Regions from separate parts of the Paraburkholderia sp. BL10I2N1 genome, predicted to be linked through region 2. Evidence: riboswitches for the same ligand, from Rfam matches in the RefSeq annotation. Region 2 holds a riboswitch; the other holds the start of a gene.
The links. A riboswitch is a leader RNA that binds a small molecule or an ion and turns the genes downstream of it on or off. The one in region 2 is predicted to bind manganese.
Positions count from the first base shown of each region.

Region 1: linked by a shared signal. The riboswitch ahead of B0G77_RS10930 (TMEM165/GDT1 family protein) and the one ahead of B0G77_RS31360 (sodium:calcium antiporter) in region 2 are both predicted to bind manganese.

Region 1 covers NZ_SNWA01000001.1:2,319,917-2,327,026, reverse strand. The annotation lists gene B0G77_RS10955 (hypothetical protein) at 1-330, opposite strand, end outside; gene B0G77_RS10950 (acyl carrier protein) at 330-581, opposite strand; gene B0G77_RS10945 (phosphopantetheine-binding protein) at 585-884, opposite strand; gene B0G77_RS10940 (lysophospholipid acyltransferase family protein) at 859-1,653, opposite strand; gene B0G77_RS10935 (beta-ketoacyl synthase chain length factor) at 1,637-2,332, opposite strand; yybP-ykoY riboswitch at 2,792-3,007, shown strand; gene B0G77_RS10930 (TMEM165/GDT1 family protein) at 3,019-3,591, shown strand; gene B0G77_RS10925 (DUF4136 domain-containing protein) at 3,694-4,389, opposite strand; gene pepN (aminopeptidase N) at 4,587-7,110, shown strand, end outside.
Region 2 covers NZ_SNWA01000002.1:2,037,467-2,047,444, reverse strand. The annotation lists gene B0G77_RS31390 (ABC transporter permease) at 1-17, opposite strand, end outside; gene B0G77_RS31385 (sugar ABC transporter ATP-binding protein) at 7-1,602, opposite strand; gene B0G77_RS31380 (sugar ABC transporter substrate-binding protein) at 1,599-2,648, opposite strand; gene B0G77_RS31375 (IclR family transcriptional regulator) at 2,918-3,706, shown strand; gene B0G77_RS31370 (hypothetical protein) at 3,816-4,358, shown strand; gene B0G77_RS31365 (GNAT family N-acetyltransferase) at 4,398-6,836, opposite strand; yybP-ykoY riboswitch at 7,011-7,178, shown strand; gene B0G77_RS31360 (sodium:calcium antiporter) at 7,260-8,270, shown strand; gene B0G77_RS31355 (LysR family transcriptional regulator) at 8,508-9,377, shown strand; gene B0G77_RS31350 (peptide chain release factor 3) at 9,425-9,978, opposite strand, start outside.

The DNA of each region.
Region 1 (7,110 bases), on a different contig from region 2:
CAACAAACCGAGATTCACGAGCGAAGGATAGATACGCAGCAACATCTCGCTGTTGGTCAACACGATCGCGGCCGACGCGCAGCTCAGCAAGCCGGCGACCCACCAGTCGACAGCCGTCAAACGACGCAGCGAGGACGCGAAGCTGCCTGTGCCGGCGAAACGCTGCAGCCAGAGAATGGCCAGCAGCATCAGCCCGATATAGCGCGGCGTATCCCACTTCCATGCACTCAGGATCAACGCCGGATAGGCCAGCTTCAACAGCACCTGCATGACGACGCGCGCCATCCTGCCGGCGGCTGGCCCCTGCGCACCCGACTGAGCCGGTTGCATCAGCCCTGCGCCGCGAGCAGCGACTCGACTGCGCCGATCACGTCGCCCACCGTGCGCACCGACCTGAATTCTTCCGGCTTGATGCGACGACCGGTCATTTCCTGCAGCTTGATCGCGAGGTCGACGGCATCGATACTGTCCAGATCGAGGTCTTCGAACAGATGAGCCTCTGGCGTCACACGCTCAGGCTCTATCGCGAAGTTCTCTTTGAAGATGGCGCGGATGCGCTCAAGGATCTCTGCGTCGGTCACGATTTATTCCCCTTTTTTGACGGTTTCGTCAGCTGCATGCGCCGGCTCGCGCTGGCTCGCGACGAGCGCGGCCAGAGTATTGATCGAGCGGAAGTGCTCGCGCGTGCGTTCGTCGTTTGCAGCGATGGTCAGTTGGTATTGTTTTCGCAAAACGATGCCGATTTCGAGCGCGTCGATCGAATCGAGACCGATACCGTCGGTGTCGAAGAGCGGCGCATCGTCGTCGATGTCGGCAGGGCTCAGGTCTTCCAGATCAAGTGCTTCGATCAGGAGCTGCTTAATTTCCAGTTTTAAAGAATCCATAATCGAACAGATGCTGTGTAATGTGCGCCTCGATAGCGCTGGTCACGGTGCGCGCGGCAATCGCCGGCGGAGTATCGTGGGCGGCAAGACAGTCGACCCCGAGGGGTTCAAGCACGCTAACGCGCATGCGGAATGCACGCGCCGGCACGTTGTACCAGCGCATCTGCTTGGTGAAGGCCGGAGGATCGCAATCCATCAGCACCGGCAGGATCGGCGCGCCCGCCTTCAGCGCCATGTGCGCGAAGCCGCGTGAAAACGCATGCAGGCGGTTCGGCGCGGGGCTGCGGGTTCCTTCCGGGAAAATGATCATCGTGTAGCCGGCTTCGAGCTGCCGGCTACCGGCTTCGACGAGTTCGACAGGATCCGCATTGCTCACATATTCGGCCGCACGCACGATGCCGTAGAAGCACGGATTGCTCCAATGCGCGTTCTTCACGACGCAGCACGCGTGTGGCGTAAGCGAGAGCAGCACCATCACGTCGAGATAAGTCGGGTGATTCGCGACGATGATCGCAGGACGGCACGTACGCAGCGCGTCGCCGCCCTGCACTTTCAGGTCCATCACACCGCCGCGCCGCAGCACGGCGACCAGCGCCCGGAAAAACCAGTGGATGACCGTCGTCACCGCAAGCTGACGCGACGCTCGATGCGGCCACAACCAGGCGAGCGGGAACACGAGCACCGAAAACAGCACGCCGCACACGCCGAACACCACGAAGGCCATGCCGGTGGCGCACAGGCGCCATGCGAAATCAAGCCGCGCCATCATGCCAGCTCCAGTGCCAGGTCGCACTCGCGCCTTGCCACGCGGCCGCCGAGTGCGTGTCGAGACAATGCTCCAGCGCCTGGCTCTGCGTCGGAAAGCAGGCGGGCGCAGCGTCCGCCGCAGGCGCGCGGGTGAGTGCACACGTCAGTTGCCCTTCGGCGCGACCCGCATCCAGCAGGATCGCGAGTGCGCCGCCCTGCACCTCATCTTCGATCGTGCCGTAGGCTGGATCCGCCGGTTCGTCGGCGTAGACGATCAGCACGGGCGTGGCGGGATCCGCCGCGTATTGGGCGTGCGCTTCGAGCATCGCATAACCGACTGTTTCGGCCCCCGCCGAAATGGCGTTGGCAGCTGACCGGTCGCTACGCGCAATGCTGAACACGCCCGTCATCGCGTTGAGAACCGACAGGCTGAACGCGGTCGGCGAAACGGGCTCGCCCGCGCTGATCGTGCGCAGGATGTCGGTGGTACGGCGCAATTCGCCGTGCCGCGACGCGAATACGACACGCACGCCAGCCAGATCGCCGACGCAGTCGTGCGCGACCTTGAGCGCCGCCCGCGACAGCGTGCTCAGACGCCGACGCACGATCGGCTCGATAAAGCCAATATCGGGGGCGGTGGCTGCGACGGCAGGCCAGGAAGACCAGCGAGCAACCGGAATGGTCCAGTGCAGATCGGGCATATCGGTGTTCGCACGATTGAAAGCTGCCAGGGCTACGGGCGTCTCATCGCACGCGCCGGCCAACGGCGCGACGTGGACGCATAACCCAGCTCTAGTAGACGCCAACCGGGGGTTGATCCAGTCTTGTTATGTGTTCAGCGAATTAACGGCATTCGCCCGGAATTATTTAGGGCCGGGCGGCAAGGCCATGAGGGTTAATTCGACTCGGACTCCCCCGTGGAATCGCCGGAATCATACTGAACATTCTGAATTAAATCAGCCACAAAAGACGTATCCATCTGTATCCGTGTCGCCCGCGCGACGGAAGGTCAGACGATTTTGTACCTTACCTCCAAAAGCCCGTCATTAATGGGATCACTCGATTCGTCGACCCAGTTCGGCAAGTCGCCCGGCTTTACTTTCTGTAAAACGTTTGCTTCCCGGACACTTCGCCGTGCGTGCAAACACCGATGCTATAATCCGCCCCTCATTGGGGAGTAGCCGCCCCGCAACACGCCCGCGCAAGCCGAAACGCCTGCGCCACACGCGTGACACGCGGGGGCGCCTGTCAACAGACTTGGCCTGTAAGGCCATGGCAGACGCAGCCTCTGGCCTGGCGAGACCGATGATCCACCACCGCCGCAACGGGGCCCGGCGCGTAGTGGGTCGTCGCTCGTGCATATTCCGGCCCGAGGAACCATCACACCGTGCATCAAGCCTTTCTGATCTCGACCGGCGCTGTCGCGCTCGCTGAAATCGGCGACAAGACGCAACTGCTTTCGCTCGTCCTCGCTGCCCGCTATCGCAAGCCGCTACCGATCATTCTCGGGGTCCTCGTCGCCACGCTGGTCAATCACGCGGGCGCCGGCGCGCTGGGCGCATGGCTCGGCACGCTCGTCACACCGACTCTCATGCGCTGGGCGCTCGCCGCTTCGTTCATCGGTATGGGGCTGTGGATTCTCGTGCCGGACAAACTCGACGACGAAGAAGCCAACACCAACCGCAGCCGGCTTGGCGTGTTCGGCGCGACGGTGGTGACGTTCTTCCTCGCGGAAATGGGCGACAAGACGCAGATCGCCACGGTCGCGCTCGCCGCCCGCTTTCACGACTTCTTCTGGGTGGTTGCAGGAACGACGCTCGGCATGATGATCGCCAACGTGCCGGCGATCCTGCTGGGCGACCGGTTCGCCCACCGGCTGCCGACCAAGCTCGTGCACGGTATCGCCGCAGTGATGTTCGTCGTGCTTGGAGCGCTCGCACTCTTCGGCGTGGGCGCTTGAGCGGCATCGTTTGCCGATCCTGTCCGCACAAAAAAGCCGGCCCGTGAAGTGGCCGGCTGTTTTTCATCCGCGCATCCTGCTCGCTGAACATGGCGGCGTAAGTTACTGCGCGACCTTCGGCGCGGAAGCAGGCGCACCGGAAGCAGGCGACGCCGCCACTTCGTTCGAAGGCACTGCTCCGTTGCTGTCGACTGGGAGCTTCACGGTCTGCACGGCGCCGTTGCCAAGCGGGAAGCCCGACAGCGCGCTGCGCGCAAGATAAGGCATGGCGCGCACCAGCGACGATTCGGCACCCGAGTTGCGCGCCGTCACCTTGTACACCTCCTTGCCGGTCGCGCGCTGGGTGATGCGGATACCGAGCACATGCGTGTAGACCGGATAGCTCTGATCGACATAGCCCGCCGGGAACGGGCCGAACGGTCCCCACGGATCGATCATTGGACGCCCCCAGTAGTACGGCGCTGGCCACGGGTTGTAATAGACGGGCTGCGAAACCGTCACCATATCGCTACGGATCCCGTAGCTGAGCGCCACCAGATAGCGCGCTTCCGACAGGCTGACGCGCTGGAACGCGTGGGTGGCGAGCTCGTGTGCGACGAGCTGTTCGTAGGTCGACTGTTCGAGATTGTTCTGCTGGTCGGGGCTGCGCTCGAACGCGTAAGTGCGGGTAGTGTCGCTGCCGCTCCAGTCGGAGAAGGCCGTGACCTGGGTCTCCACGTAGGTCGTACAGCCGGAAAGCATCCCTGCCAGTGCCGCCAGTACCAGCGCGGCGCGACGGGTCCATCGGTCGAGCGTCATGGTCTTCCTTGTGTTTCTTCAGCTTCTGATCCAGGCCGCGCGTCCAGGCACGGCGGCCTGATAATACGCTGACCCGAGCCATCGGTAAAAAGTTCGCCCGCATGAAGCGGCAAGGCTTTGTACAATGGCCCGACAGGCTCGTCCGGCGCACCGTGCGCGCGTGGCGGCCACCCTGCACTCTCCACACCAAAACCACCATGTCCGACACCGCTACGCCTGCCGTGATCCGCCGCGCCGACTACGCACCGCCCGCCTTCCTGATCGACACCGTCGCGCTCGAGTTCGACCTCGTCCCGGAACGCACGACGGTCCGGAGCACGATGCGCGTGCGCCGCAATCCCGACGCCGCCCGCACGCCGCATCTGGAACTGATGGGCGAGCAGATGGAGTTCGTCAACGCGACGATCGACGGCACGCCGCACGCCGCCGCGCATCCGCATGAGCACGGTCTCACGCTCGACAATGTGCCGGATGCATTCGAACTGACGCTCGTCTCCGTCTGCAATCCGGCGGAGAACACGACGCTGTCGGGGCTGTATGTGTCGAGCGGCAATTTCTTTACGCAGTGCGAGGCCGAGGGCTTTCGCCGAATCACGTATTTCCTCGACCGGCCCGACGTCATGGCCACCTATACGGTGACGCTCGCCGCAGACAAGGCGGCCTATCCGGTGCTGCTCTCGAACGGCAATCTGATCGAGGAAGGCGAGCTGCCCGACGGCCGCCACTTTGCACGCTGGGAAGACCCGTTCAGGAAGCCGAGCTATCTGTTCGCGCTGGTCGCAGGCAAGCTGGTCGCGCTCGAGGAGCGTGTGAAGACCGGCTCCGGCAAGGAAAAACTGCTGCAGGTGTGGGTCGAGCCGCACGACCTCGACAAGACCCGCCACGCGATGGATTCGCTGATCCACTCGATCCGCTGGGATGAGAAACGCTTCGGGCTCGAACTCGATCTGGACCGTTTCATGATCGTCGCGGTCAGCGACTTCAACATGGGCGCGATGGAGAACAAGGGGCTCAACATCTTCAACACGAAGTACGTGCTGGCGAACCCCGAAACGGCGACCGATAACGACTTCGCGAACATCGAGGCGGTGGTCGGCCACGAGTATTTCCACAACTGGACCGGCAATCGCGTGACCTGCCGCGACTGGTTCCAGCTGAGCCTGAAAGAAGGCCTGACAGTATTCCGCGATCAGGAGTTTTCAGCCGACATGGCCGGTGGCCAGCTCAACGGCAGCGATGAAGCCGCCCGCGCGACCAAGCGCATCGAGGACGTGCGCGTGCTGCGCCAGATGCAGTTCGCCGAAGACGCAGGCCCGATGGCGCACCCGGTCCGCCCCGAAAGCTACGTCGAGATCAACAACTTCTACACGATGACGGTCTATGAGAAAGGCTCGGAAGTCGTGCGGATGTACCAGATGCTGTTCGGCCGCGACGGGTTCCGGCGCGGCATGGATCTGTACTTCAAGCGTCACGATGGCCAGGCGGTGACCTGCGACGACTTCCGCAACGCGCTCGCCGATGCAAACGGCCGCGACCTCGCGCAGTTCGAGCGCTGGTACAGCCAGGCCGGCACGCCCCGCGTGACAGTGAAAACCGCCTGGGACCCCGCACAGCGCAGCTATAGCGTGACGCTCACGCAGGGTTACGGCGAAGGTTCGCCCACCGCGCGGGAAACGCAAAAGGGGCCGCTCCTGATTCCGTTCGCGATCGGCCTGATTGGCCACGACGGCACGGACCTGCCGCTTCGCCTTGAAGGTGAAGCCGCGGCGGCGCAGGGCATGACGCGCGTGCTCGAGTTCACCCAGACCGAACAGACCTTCACGTTCGTCGACGTCGCGGAACGGCCGCTGCCATCGCTGCTGCGCAATTTCTCGGCGCCGGTGATCGTCGAGTACGACTATACGAACGACGAGCTCGCCTTCCTGCTCGCGCACGACAGCGATCCGTTCAACCGTTGGGAAGCCGGTCAACGCCTGGCGACCCGCGAACTGATGACGCTCGCGTCGCGTGCGGCGACGGGCGCTGCACTGCAACTCGACGATGCGGTGGTCGCTGCCTTCTCGCGCGTGCTGACGGACGAATCGCTGTCGCCGGCGTTCCGCGAACTTGCGCTGATGCTGCCGTCGGAGGCGTATCTCGCCGAGCAGATGGCCGAATCGAATCCGGCTGCAGTTCACAGCGCACGACAGTTCGTCCGCAAGCGCCTCGCCAGCGCGTTGCACCGCGAATGGCTTGCGATCTACGACAAACACCAGACACCCGGCACGTATGAAGCGACGCCGGACGCCGCCGGTCATCGCGCGCTGAAAAATCTCGCGCTGTCCTATCTCGCCGAGCTGGACAGTCCCGACGATGCCGTGCGCCTCGCCAACGCCCAATACGACGCAGCCGACAACATGACCGACCGGTCGGCGGCGCTGGCAGCGCTGCTGACGGCCTCCGCGGCAGGCGGTGGCGCGCTCGCGCAGGCGGCGCTCGAAGACTTCTATCGACGCTTCGAGAAGGAACCGCTCGTCATCGACAAATGGTTCGCGCTGCAGGCCACGCAGCGCGGCAGCGCGCAGCGCCCGGTGATCGATATCGTGCGCGGGCTGATGACGCATCCGGCGTTCAACCTGAAGAATCCGAATCGCGCGCGCTCGCTGATCTTCAGCTTCTGCGCGGCGAACCCGGCGCAGTTCCACGCCGAAGACGGCTCGGGATACCGGTTCTGGGCCGAGC
Region 2 (9,978 bases):
GGCGCACTATTCTTCATGAAGACTGACTCCTTCAACTGAGGCGATGAGGTCGTGGTCCTGCCAGCCGGCCGGCAATTCGGCGGCGATGCGGCCACGGAACATGACGAGGACGCGGTCACAGGTACGCAGATCGTCGAGTTCCCCGGAAACGACGAGCACGGCCTTGCCGTCCTCGCGCACGCGATCCACGACGGACAACAGGGCTTCCTTCGATTTCACGTCGACGCCCGCCGTGGGGTCGATCAGAACCAGCACGTTCGGGTCGGTGGCGAGCGCGCGCGCCATGACGACCTTCTGCTGGTTGCCGCCGGAAAGCCCCGAAACGATATGCTCGGGACCCTGGGCGACGATGCCGAGCGCGGCGATCATCTTCTGCCCGAAGGCGTTTTTCTTCGCGGGCGGTGCAATTCCGAACCTGCCGAGCAGGCGCGCGATCGTCATCGACGCGTTTTCCGCTACCGACTGCGTGAGCACCAGCCCTTCATGATGGCGATCCTTCGGCACACAGCCGATGCCCGCAGCCAGCGCAGCGGGTACATCGCCGTGCGGCAAGCCGACACCTTCGACGCGGATCTCGCCACGCGCCGGCGAGCGAAGTCCTGCAATGGCCTCGGCAACGCTCGTGCGACCGCTGCTCGTCGCGCCCGTGAGGCCGATCACTTCGCCGCGCTTCACCGCGAACGACACCGCTTCGTAGTCTGCCCCCGCGAGATCCGAAACTTCGAGCGCGACCTTCGTATCCGCCGGAAGCGCGGCGCGCGCTGCGGCGTCAGCGACATTCAGACCGCCGCGCTCGCCGGTCATGGCTTCGATCAGTTGCTCGCGAGGCAAGGCGGAAACCGGCGCGCTGACGATATGCCGCGCGTCGCGCAACACCGTCACCGCCTGGCAGATCTCATACACCTCCTGCAGGTGATGCGAGATGAAGAGGAACGTCACGCCTTCGCGCTGCAGTTCCTGAATGCGTTTGAATAGACGCTTGATTTCGTCGCCGTCGAGTTGCGCGGTCGGCTCATCGAGAATGATGAAGCGCGCGCCGTACGACAGCGCCCGGGCGATTTCCACCAGCTGGCGCGCTTCCACGCTCAGGTCGCCAGCGCGCGCGTCCTCGCGCACATCGATCTTCCAGTGGTCGAGCAACGCGCGTGCGTCGCGCCGCATCGCGCGCCAGTCGATGACGCCGTGCCTGCCAGGCTGACGGTTGATGAACAGGTTCTCCGCGACACTGAGGTCACGGATGATCGTCGAATGCTGATAAACGCACGCGACGCGTTCGCGCCACGCGTCGCGGTCCGCGATCGGCGGTGCAGCTGCGCCGCCGAAGCGCACCTCGCCGGCATCCGGCTTGCGCAGGCCAGTGAGAATCGACACCAACGTCGATTTCCCGGCCCCGTTACGCCCGACGAGTGCATGCGACTCGCCGGGCATCACGCGGATGCTCAAGTCTTTCAGCGCGGCCGTCGAGCCGTAGCGCTTCGTGACTTCAAGCGCCTCCACGACCGAAGGAAGTCCCTGTGGGACGACCGAAGGAAGTCCCTGTGGGACGACCGAAGGAACGCCCTGCGGACCGACGGGCACGGCAGAAGACGTCACATCGCTCATTTGAGAGTGTTGCCCCAGAGGTTCTTGTCGTCGACATTGGCCTTCGTCACGAGCGGCGCAGGCAACTGGTCTTCGAGAATCCCCGGCGACAGCTGGATGATCGTGCTGTCGTGGTCCGTCGGGCCTGGCTTGAAGGTCTGCCCGGCAAGCGCGGCCTTGACGTAGTACAGGCCGTACTTCGCATACAGGTCGGCTGGCTGCGAAATGGTTGCGTCGATATCGCCGCGGCGGATCGCGTCGTATTCCTGCGGGATGCCGTCATTGCTGACGATCACGACATGCTTCGCGTCGCCCGTCGGATACAGCATCTGCTTGCGCCGCAGCGTCTGCAGCGTCGGCGACAGATACACGCCGCCCGCCTGCATGTAGATGCCCTTCACGTCCGGGTTCGCCGTCAGCAGGCTGTCGAGCGCCGTGGCCGCGACGTCGCCCTTCCAGCTCGCCGGAATTTCCAGCAGCGTCAGACCCGGGTACTTCTTCAGGCACGAACGGAACGCTTCCGAACGATCGCGGCCGTTCACCGAAGCCAGATCGCCCATGATCTGCACGACCTTGCCCGACTTCACATGCTCGCCGATATACGTGCACGCCTTCGCGCCGTACGCGTGATTGTCGGCGCGCACCACCATCGCGACCTTGCCCTGTGTCGGCGCGACGTCTACCGCGACGACCGGCACGTTCTTCGCCGCGGCGGCATCGAGGGCGCGGCTGATCGCAGCCGAATCGAGCGGCCCGACGACGATGCCCTTTGAACCCAGGTTCAGGAGGTTGTTCATGTCGGTGATCTGCTGGGCAGGATCGCCGTTCGAATTGACCGGCGCGAGGATATCGATGCCCATGTCCTTCGCGTACTTCGGCAGGTAGTTGTTGTACGACTGCCAGAACGGCGAAGTCAGTAGCGGCAGGCCGAGGCCGACCTTGCCGGCTTCCGCCGCCTGCGCGGTGCCGGCCAGCGCCGCCCCCGCCACGCATGCAACCGCGACGCCGGCGGATAAGCTCTTCTGGATGAAACGGCGAGCCGCGTGCGGCCGCTGTGCGAACGTCATGTCTGTCTCCTGGTCTGCGTTGTTGAATCAACCGAAACCGGTCTCAACGGTGTTGGCGACCGGAACGTCGTCCTGCGCTCCTCATTCTTATGAATTGGTGTGCGGTAATTCACCAATGAACGTATTATTCATATACGGATATTTCTAAGTCAAGGAATGTGCACTGCACCAACCGTCCGTGTTTTCCCTGGCCGATCGCGAGAAGGAACCCACTACACTCACCCGCCGGGCAAGATGAGAACTGAACAAGGGGACCCAACACCATGCCAATCGATCTGGAAGACAAGGACGACGCCGATCGCTACCGCGCGCCCGCGCTCGACAAGGGCCTCGACATCCTCGAACTGCTGGCCGAGCAGAAGGCAGGGTTGACGCGTGCGGAAATCACGAAGCTGCTTGGCCGCAACGCGAGCGAGATGTACCGGATGCTGGAGCGGCTGGTGGCGCGTCAGTATGTCGTGCGCTCAGCGGCCGGCGACCGTTATTCGTTGAGTCTCAAGCTGTATGCGCTCAGCCATCGCCATCCGCCGATGAACCGACTCATCTCCGAAGCGCTGCCGCTCATGCAGCGTTTTGCCGATACGGCCGAGCAATCGTGTCATCTGGCCGTGTACGACCGCGGCAATCTGCTCGTGATCGCCCAGGTCGACGGCCCGGGCACGTGGGGTATTTCGGTGCGGCTCGGCTCGCGCGTCGGCCTGATCGATACCGGCTCCGGGCGCGTGATGCTGGCGTTTCAAACACCCGAGCAGCGCGCGCACATGCTCGCGGAACATACGAAGGTGAAGGGCGAAGTGACGATCGACCGTGACGCACTCGAAGCCGTCTGCGAACAGACGCGCGCCGCAGGCTACTCGCAGAAGGACAGCCAGCAGACATTTGGCGTCACCGACCTGACGTTCCCGCTTCTTGGACCGTCGGGTCAGGCGATTGCGGCGATGACGTGCCCGTATATGCGACGTATCGACGAATACGTCGCGCCGACGCTCGAAGCCGTGACCGCGCTGTTGCGCGAGACGGTGGACGCGCTATCGATGTTTCGCGAACGGGCGGCATGATCAGGCGCGATAAGACGGAATCTGGAGCGGGGTCGCGCGAGGCGTTAGAATAGCGGCCCTTCCAAAAACCGCCGCACGGTTGATGCCGTGTGTGCTCTTCGTACACGTAATGGCGAAACTTCTGAACGACCACGAATTCCAGCGTTTTTCCGAACTTCAGCAGAAGCAGTCGAGCTTCACGATCACCAGCGAGGAAGCCGACGAGTTGCGCGATATCGTCGCCCGCGCGCAGAAAAAACGCGACGACCGCTCGGCTGCCATGCAGGCCATCGAAGCGCATATCCAGCAGTTCGAGATCACCCCGGACGAACTCTTCTCGCCCGAACAGATCGCCGACGCCGCACGTACCTACGGCCTGATTCCGGCTGCAAAGAAGGAACGCGTGCTGCCGCCGTCGTTCACGTTCAACGGCAAGCCGTATCAGTGGACCCGCACGCTGCCCGATGAAGTGCGCGTGCCGTTGTTCGAGGCATTCTCGAGTGGTCAGTCGGTGAAGAGCTTCATCGCCACGCCGAAGGACGCCGTGCGTTGCGCGGCGACGATCGCACGTCTGGAGAAGGAAACCGGCGCGGTGTATGCGGAGTCCTGGCTCGAGGAGCTGGCGGTTTCGCGCGCGCAGGTGGATGAACAGGCCTCGAAGCTGGCTGCCTGATTTTTCTGTCGGGCTGGGAGCGATGGCGCACCGTCGCTCTCAGGTGCGCGCTGCGTCATCCAGCGCGAGCCTGAACCCCACGACGGCGGGATCCTCCGTCCGCGCCGCGGTAAAGCCACATGCCTGCGCAAGCCGGATCATCGGTGCATTCTCGCGCAGCGCTTCACCCACCAGCCAATGTGTGCCGCGCGCCCGCGCGTAGGCAATGATCCGCTCCATCAGCAGGCGCCCGAGCTTGTGCCCCTTCTGATCCGAGCGCACCGCCACCGCGAATTCGGCCGTCTCGTTGTCCGGGTCTGAAATTGCGCGCACCACGCCCAGCGTGTGCTCCGAGCCATGTTCATCGGTGATCGTCGCGATCAGGGCCATTTCACGGTCGTAGTCGATCTGCGTCATCCGCGCGAGCTGGGAATGATCGAAGCCGCGCACCGCGCCAAAGAAACGCAACCGCAGATCGTCGGGCGTCATCGCTTTCACCAATTCGCTGTGCGCCGCCTCGTCCTCCGGGCGGATCGGGCGGATCGTCACATGCAGGCCGTTCCAGTCGAGCGTTTCTTCGAAGCGGCGCGGATACGGCATGATCGCGAGGCGGCTGCGCTTGCGTGCGAGCCGGATACAGGGCGCAACGACGACCGTTCGCGTCCGAAACACGCGCAGCGCAAGCGACAGGCCCACGATCTCGCGAACGTCGCAAACCGCCTGCGACAGCGCCGTCAGCGCAACGAGCGACGGCTCGGCAGGTACGCGTCGCGCGTACGGCGAGCGCGAGACGATGTCGCGCGCGAGGATCGGATTGAGGGGCGGCAAACCATAGGCGCGCATCGGCGGCGATACGTCGTCAGGCGACGGCGCGGTAAACAGGAAGACCGGGCCGAAGTTATCGTCGTCGTGCAGTTCCACCGTGATATCGACAACGATTTCCTCCGCCGTCTCCTTTGGCTCGACGGCCAGGCCGAAGTGACCGAAGAGGCGTGCGGCGGCTTCGCCCGTTAGCCGTACCGGGGGCGCCTCGCTTTTTGCTTCGGTTATGGCTTCGTTGCTGATGCCACTCGTCGCCTGATTGGACAACTCGCCCTCTGCCGCCGCGAGCGCCCCCTGCGCCTCTGCCTGCGCCGCCCCTATCGAACCCGGCAACTGCGCGGGCAAACCTTCCGGCGTCTGCATCAGCAGTTCGCGGCCCAGCCTGTAATCGACGAGACGCGCGAACGCGCTGGCAAGCCGTTGTGGCGTCGTGTGAACCGGAATGCCCTGCGCGTGCAGCGCATCGCGAGTCGCCGTGTCGACGCCGCCAAAGAAGCACGCCAGCAGCCCACGATAAGCGAACTTCTGATGCGCGATCAGCGCCTGCGCCACCTCGGCCACCGGCGCGCCATGCGTCGACGTATGAACCACGAACGCCGTCCCGGTCGCACGATGCGGCGCGAGCACTTCGAGCGCTTTGCCGAAGTGCTCAGGCCGCGCGTTGTCGCCGAGCAGCAGGGGATTGCCGGACACGGCTTGCGGCAACGCCTGTGCTAGCGCTTCGGTCACCTGCTCCGGCCAATGTGCGAGCGTGTCGCCGGCAGCGGTGAAGGCGTCACACGAGAGCAGCGCCACGCCCCGGTCGCTGGTGATGATCGTCGCGGTATCGCTGGCGGCAACGCGGCCTACGCCGAGCGTTTCGATTTCATCGAGCAGATCGTCGAGCGAATCGACACGCACCATCCCGGCACGACGGAAAGCCGCCGTGTAGAGCGCATCGGCGGGATCGGAGCGGCCGGCCCGCAAGGCAAGCACCGGCTTGTTGCGCGCAGCCGCGCGCGCCGCCGACATGAACTTGCGCGCAGCGCGCACCGAATCGAGTTCGAGCAGGATCGCGCGCGTACCGGGATCGCTCGCCAGATAGTCGAGCACGTCGCCGGCATCGACGTCCGCTTCATCGCCCAGCGCAACCGCGTGCGAGAAACCGAGTCCACGTGCATGCGCCCAGCCAAGCACGGCGTTCGTCAGCGCATTCGACTGCGACACCCACGCGACACCGCCTGCCTTCACCGTGCACAACGGCGCGCCAAGATGCGCCCGCAATGCAGGGCTGACGACGCCGAGACTGCCCGGCCCGACGATACGCAGCAGATGCGGCCGCGCCGCTGCAAGTGCATGACGCAGCCCGGTGCGATCGTCGTCCGTGCGCGCTTGACCGACGATGATCGCCGCGCGCGTCCCCATGCCGCCAAGACGGTGCACGATTGCCGCCCATGTGGCGGGCGGCGTGCAGATGAGCGCGACCGTCGGCGCTTCGGGCAGATCACCGGCATCGGCGAACACCGGGCGGCCGTCGAGTTCGTGGTGTTTTGGATTGACCGGCCACAGCGGGCCTTCGAAACCGCCTTCCAGCACGCGCGTCCAGACCATCGCGCCGATGCTGCCGGCCCGCTTCGAGGCGCCGATCACGGCGACAGACTTCGGTTGAAACAAGGCGTCGAGATTGCGAACGGTCACAGGCGCTCCGCGAGGCGAGGTCAGGTGGCGCGTTTCGGGAAACGGCAAACGGTAAACGCGCGCGCCATCATCAGGATAGGCGAAGTCTGGGGGATACGGGAGGGCGCAAACCGGCTTCATTGCGAGCACTTCACGCCCGGCAAGCTTGTTGAAAGCGCTGACTGTCGCTAGAATCGCCCGGTCACTGGGGAGTAGCCTTCCTCCTGCCCCGGAGGAGAACGCGTCAACACACCTGGCCTGGCGCCATGGCGCATTCGACCGAACGGTTTGGCGAGACCACTGGCGCACAGCTTCGTCCGGGTCGGACGGGAAGCGGCGCGTCATGGTTCGTATTCGTCCGACCCCGGAGACTCCCTTGAAGCTATACCGCTGCCTGCATCCCGCCGCTATGCCATTCCACTCACGCAGTGCAAAGGGGTGCGCATGACCTCGCTGCTCCTCGAACTTGCCGTCATGCTGCTCGTCATTCTCGTGGCGGCCGAACTCTTCACCAACGCGCTCGAACACCTCGGTGAACGGCTGAAAATCTCGGAAGGCGTCACCGGATCGCTGTTTGCTGCCGTCGGCACTGCATTGCCCGAAACCATCGTCCCCTTGCTGGCTATTGCTGGCGGCGCGACAAGCGGCAACGTCAACCAGGAGATCGGGGTCGGTGCAATTCTGGGGGCGCCGCTCATGCTGTCAACGCTTTCAACCTTTCTGATGACGCTCGCCGTGCTGCGTTCACGCGGCATCGCCGGACGGGTGACGCCGGAACGCACGGGATTTACACGCGACCTGAACTATTTCCTCTGCGCATTTTTCCTCGCCGCCGCTGCGATGTACGTACCGCATGAGCGGATGGCCGTACGGGTGCTGTTCAGCCTTGCGATGGTGGGTGTCTACGCTACCTATGTGGTGATGACGTTCCGCGCGTCGGACAAACTGGTCGCGGGTGGTCACGGCACCGAGGCGCCCGGCACCATGCTGCTGTCGCGCATCGGGCTGCCGACCCATCTCGCTACCATCGTCATCCAGCTGCTGCTTGCCGTGGCGCTGCTGGTCTGGGGCGCGGAGGGCTTCATTCACGGTGTGCGCGGGGTCTCGCAAGGACTCGGTGTTTCGCCGTTGCTGCTGTCGCTCCTGATCATCCCGATCGCGACCGAACTGCCCGAAAAGGTCAACAGCATCCTGTGGATCCGCCGCGGCAAGGACACGCTGGCATTCGGCAATATCACCGGCGCGATGGTCTTTCAGGGCACGCTGCTGCCCGCCATCGGTATTCTGCTGACGCCGTGGGAGCCGCGCGTCGAGGTCGTTACCGGGATCGTCGTCACGCTCGCAGCCGGCGCATGGATGCGCGTGAATGCGCGGGCGCAGGGGCTCCCGGTCTGGGCGCTGCTGATCAACGGCCTGCTCTACCTGGGCTATCTGATCGTCACCTTGAAGCGCTAGGTGCCAGGAATCAAAGGTATTCGTCGCACTGCGTCATGAAAAGTCAGCGCGCAGCGCTGAAACTTGCACGGACTGGCGGTAACATTCGCCCCGTGACCCGCTCTGCCTGCGTAACGCCTGCGGCATCGCAGGTCTACGCGACGGAAGGCCGCCGAACCATCGGGGCACACGCGGGTAGCGGAGACAAACCCATGCGGCGCGCCGCCGAAACTTCAGAAAATACAGAAGGACCAGAACATGCGGCGCTTGCCATCGCTGATCGCGTTGCGCTTCTTCGAGGAGACGGCTCGTCACCTGAGCTTCAACCGGGCTGCCACGGCGCTGTGCGTCACCCAGGGCGCGGTGAGCCGGCAGATCAAGATTCTCGAGGAGTCGCTCGGCGCGAAACTCTTCGAACGTGACCACAAAGGCATCAAACTGACCGCGGCGGGCCTGCAACTGCTGCCGTGCGTATCGGAGGCGTTCGACACGATCGAGCGCGGCACGCGGCAGCTCACCACCGGGCGCGGACGACGCCGGCTCGTGCTGTCGGTGCCACCCACGTTCGCCACGCAGTGGTTCTCGCCACGGCTCGGGTCGCTCGCCGTCGAGCTACCCGATGTGGAACTGTCGGTGCGCACCGAACCTACCGACGACTGTCACTGCAACATCCGCTTCGGTCGCGAAGGGTTACCTGACGCGCAGTCCGAGCTGCTGATGATCGAGCGCCACACGCTCGTCGGGGCGCCGAAACTCGCTGGGGAACCGCTGGAAGCACTGCTCGGCAAAATGCCGGCGCTGCACGTACTGCACAACGAAGCGCGACTCAACCTGTGGCCGGCGTGGCTCCAGACCGCTGGACTCCCGGCGCACTACGCGGAAGAAGGCATCGAGTTTTCGAACCTGCAGCAGGCGATCAACGCAGCACGCAAGGGCGTCGGCCTTGCGATCGTCGATCGCAACATGATCGTCGATGAGCTGGCGGATGAAAGTCTCGTGCGGATGTCGGAGATCGAGGTCAGCGGCCCGTTTGGCTACTGGCTCGATGTCGTGCAGCGGCATGCGGCGCTCGAACACGTGCAGGCGTTCGCTGGCTGGCTGCGCGAGGAAGTGCTGAAGATGGGTTGAAGCCGCCGGGCCGACCCGCGCCCGGCGTGGTACAGCGAGCGTCTACCTTACATCGCCTTCTTGAACGGCGCGCCGGAGTGCTCGCGCAATTCGTTGAAGACGATTTTCGGCCAGGCTTTCTGTGCAACCTCGATTTCGGAGATGTGCGAGGCGAGATACGTCGGCGCGTTGGATGCGTCGAGCGCGATCCGGGCGGCGTACGAATCCGTGAAGCGACGCAGTTCCGCGGCATCGTCGCAGGTGACCCAACGCGACATCCGGTAGCGTGCAGGCATGATCCGCACGTCCACCTTGTATTCCGTCGACAGCCGGTGCGACACCACCTCGAACTGCAGCTGACCGACCGCGCCGAGAATCATCGAGCCGCCGTGCGCCGGGCGGAACACCTGGATCGCCCCTTCTTCGCCGAGCTGCTTGAGCGCCTCGCCGAGTTGCTTGGCGCGCATCGGATCGACCACTTCGACGGTCTGGAAGATTTCCGGCGCGAAGAACGGCAAACCGACGAACTGCAGCATTTCGCCTTCAGTCAGCGTATCGCCGAGGCTCAGCGTGCCGTGGTTCGGAATGCCGATGATGTCGCCCGGATACGCTTCGCTGACCG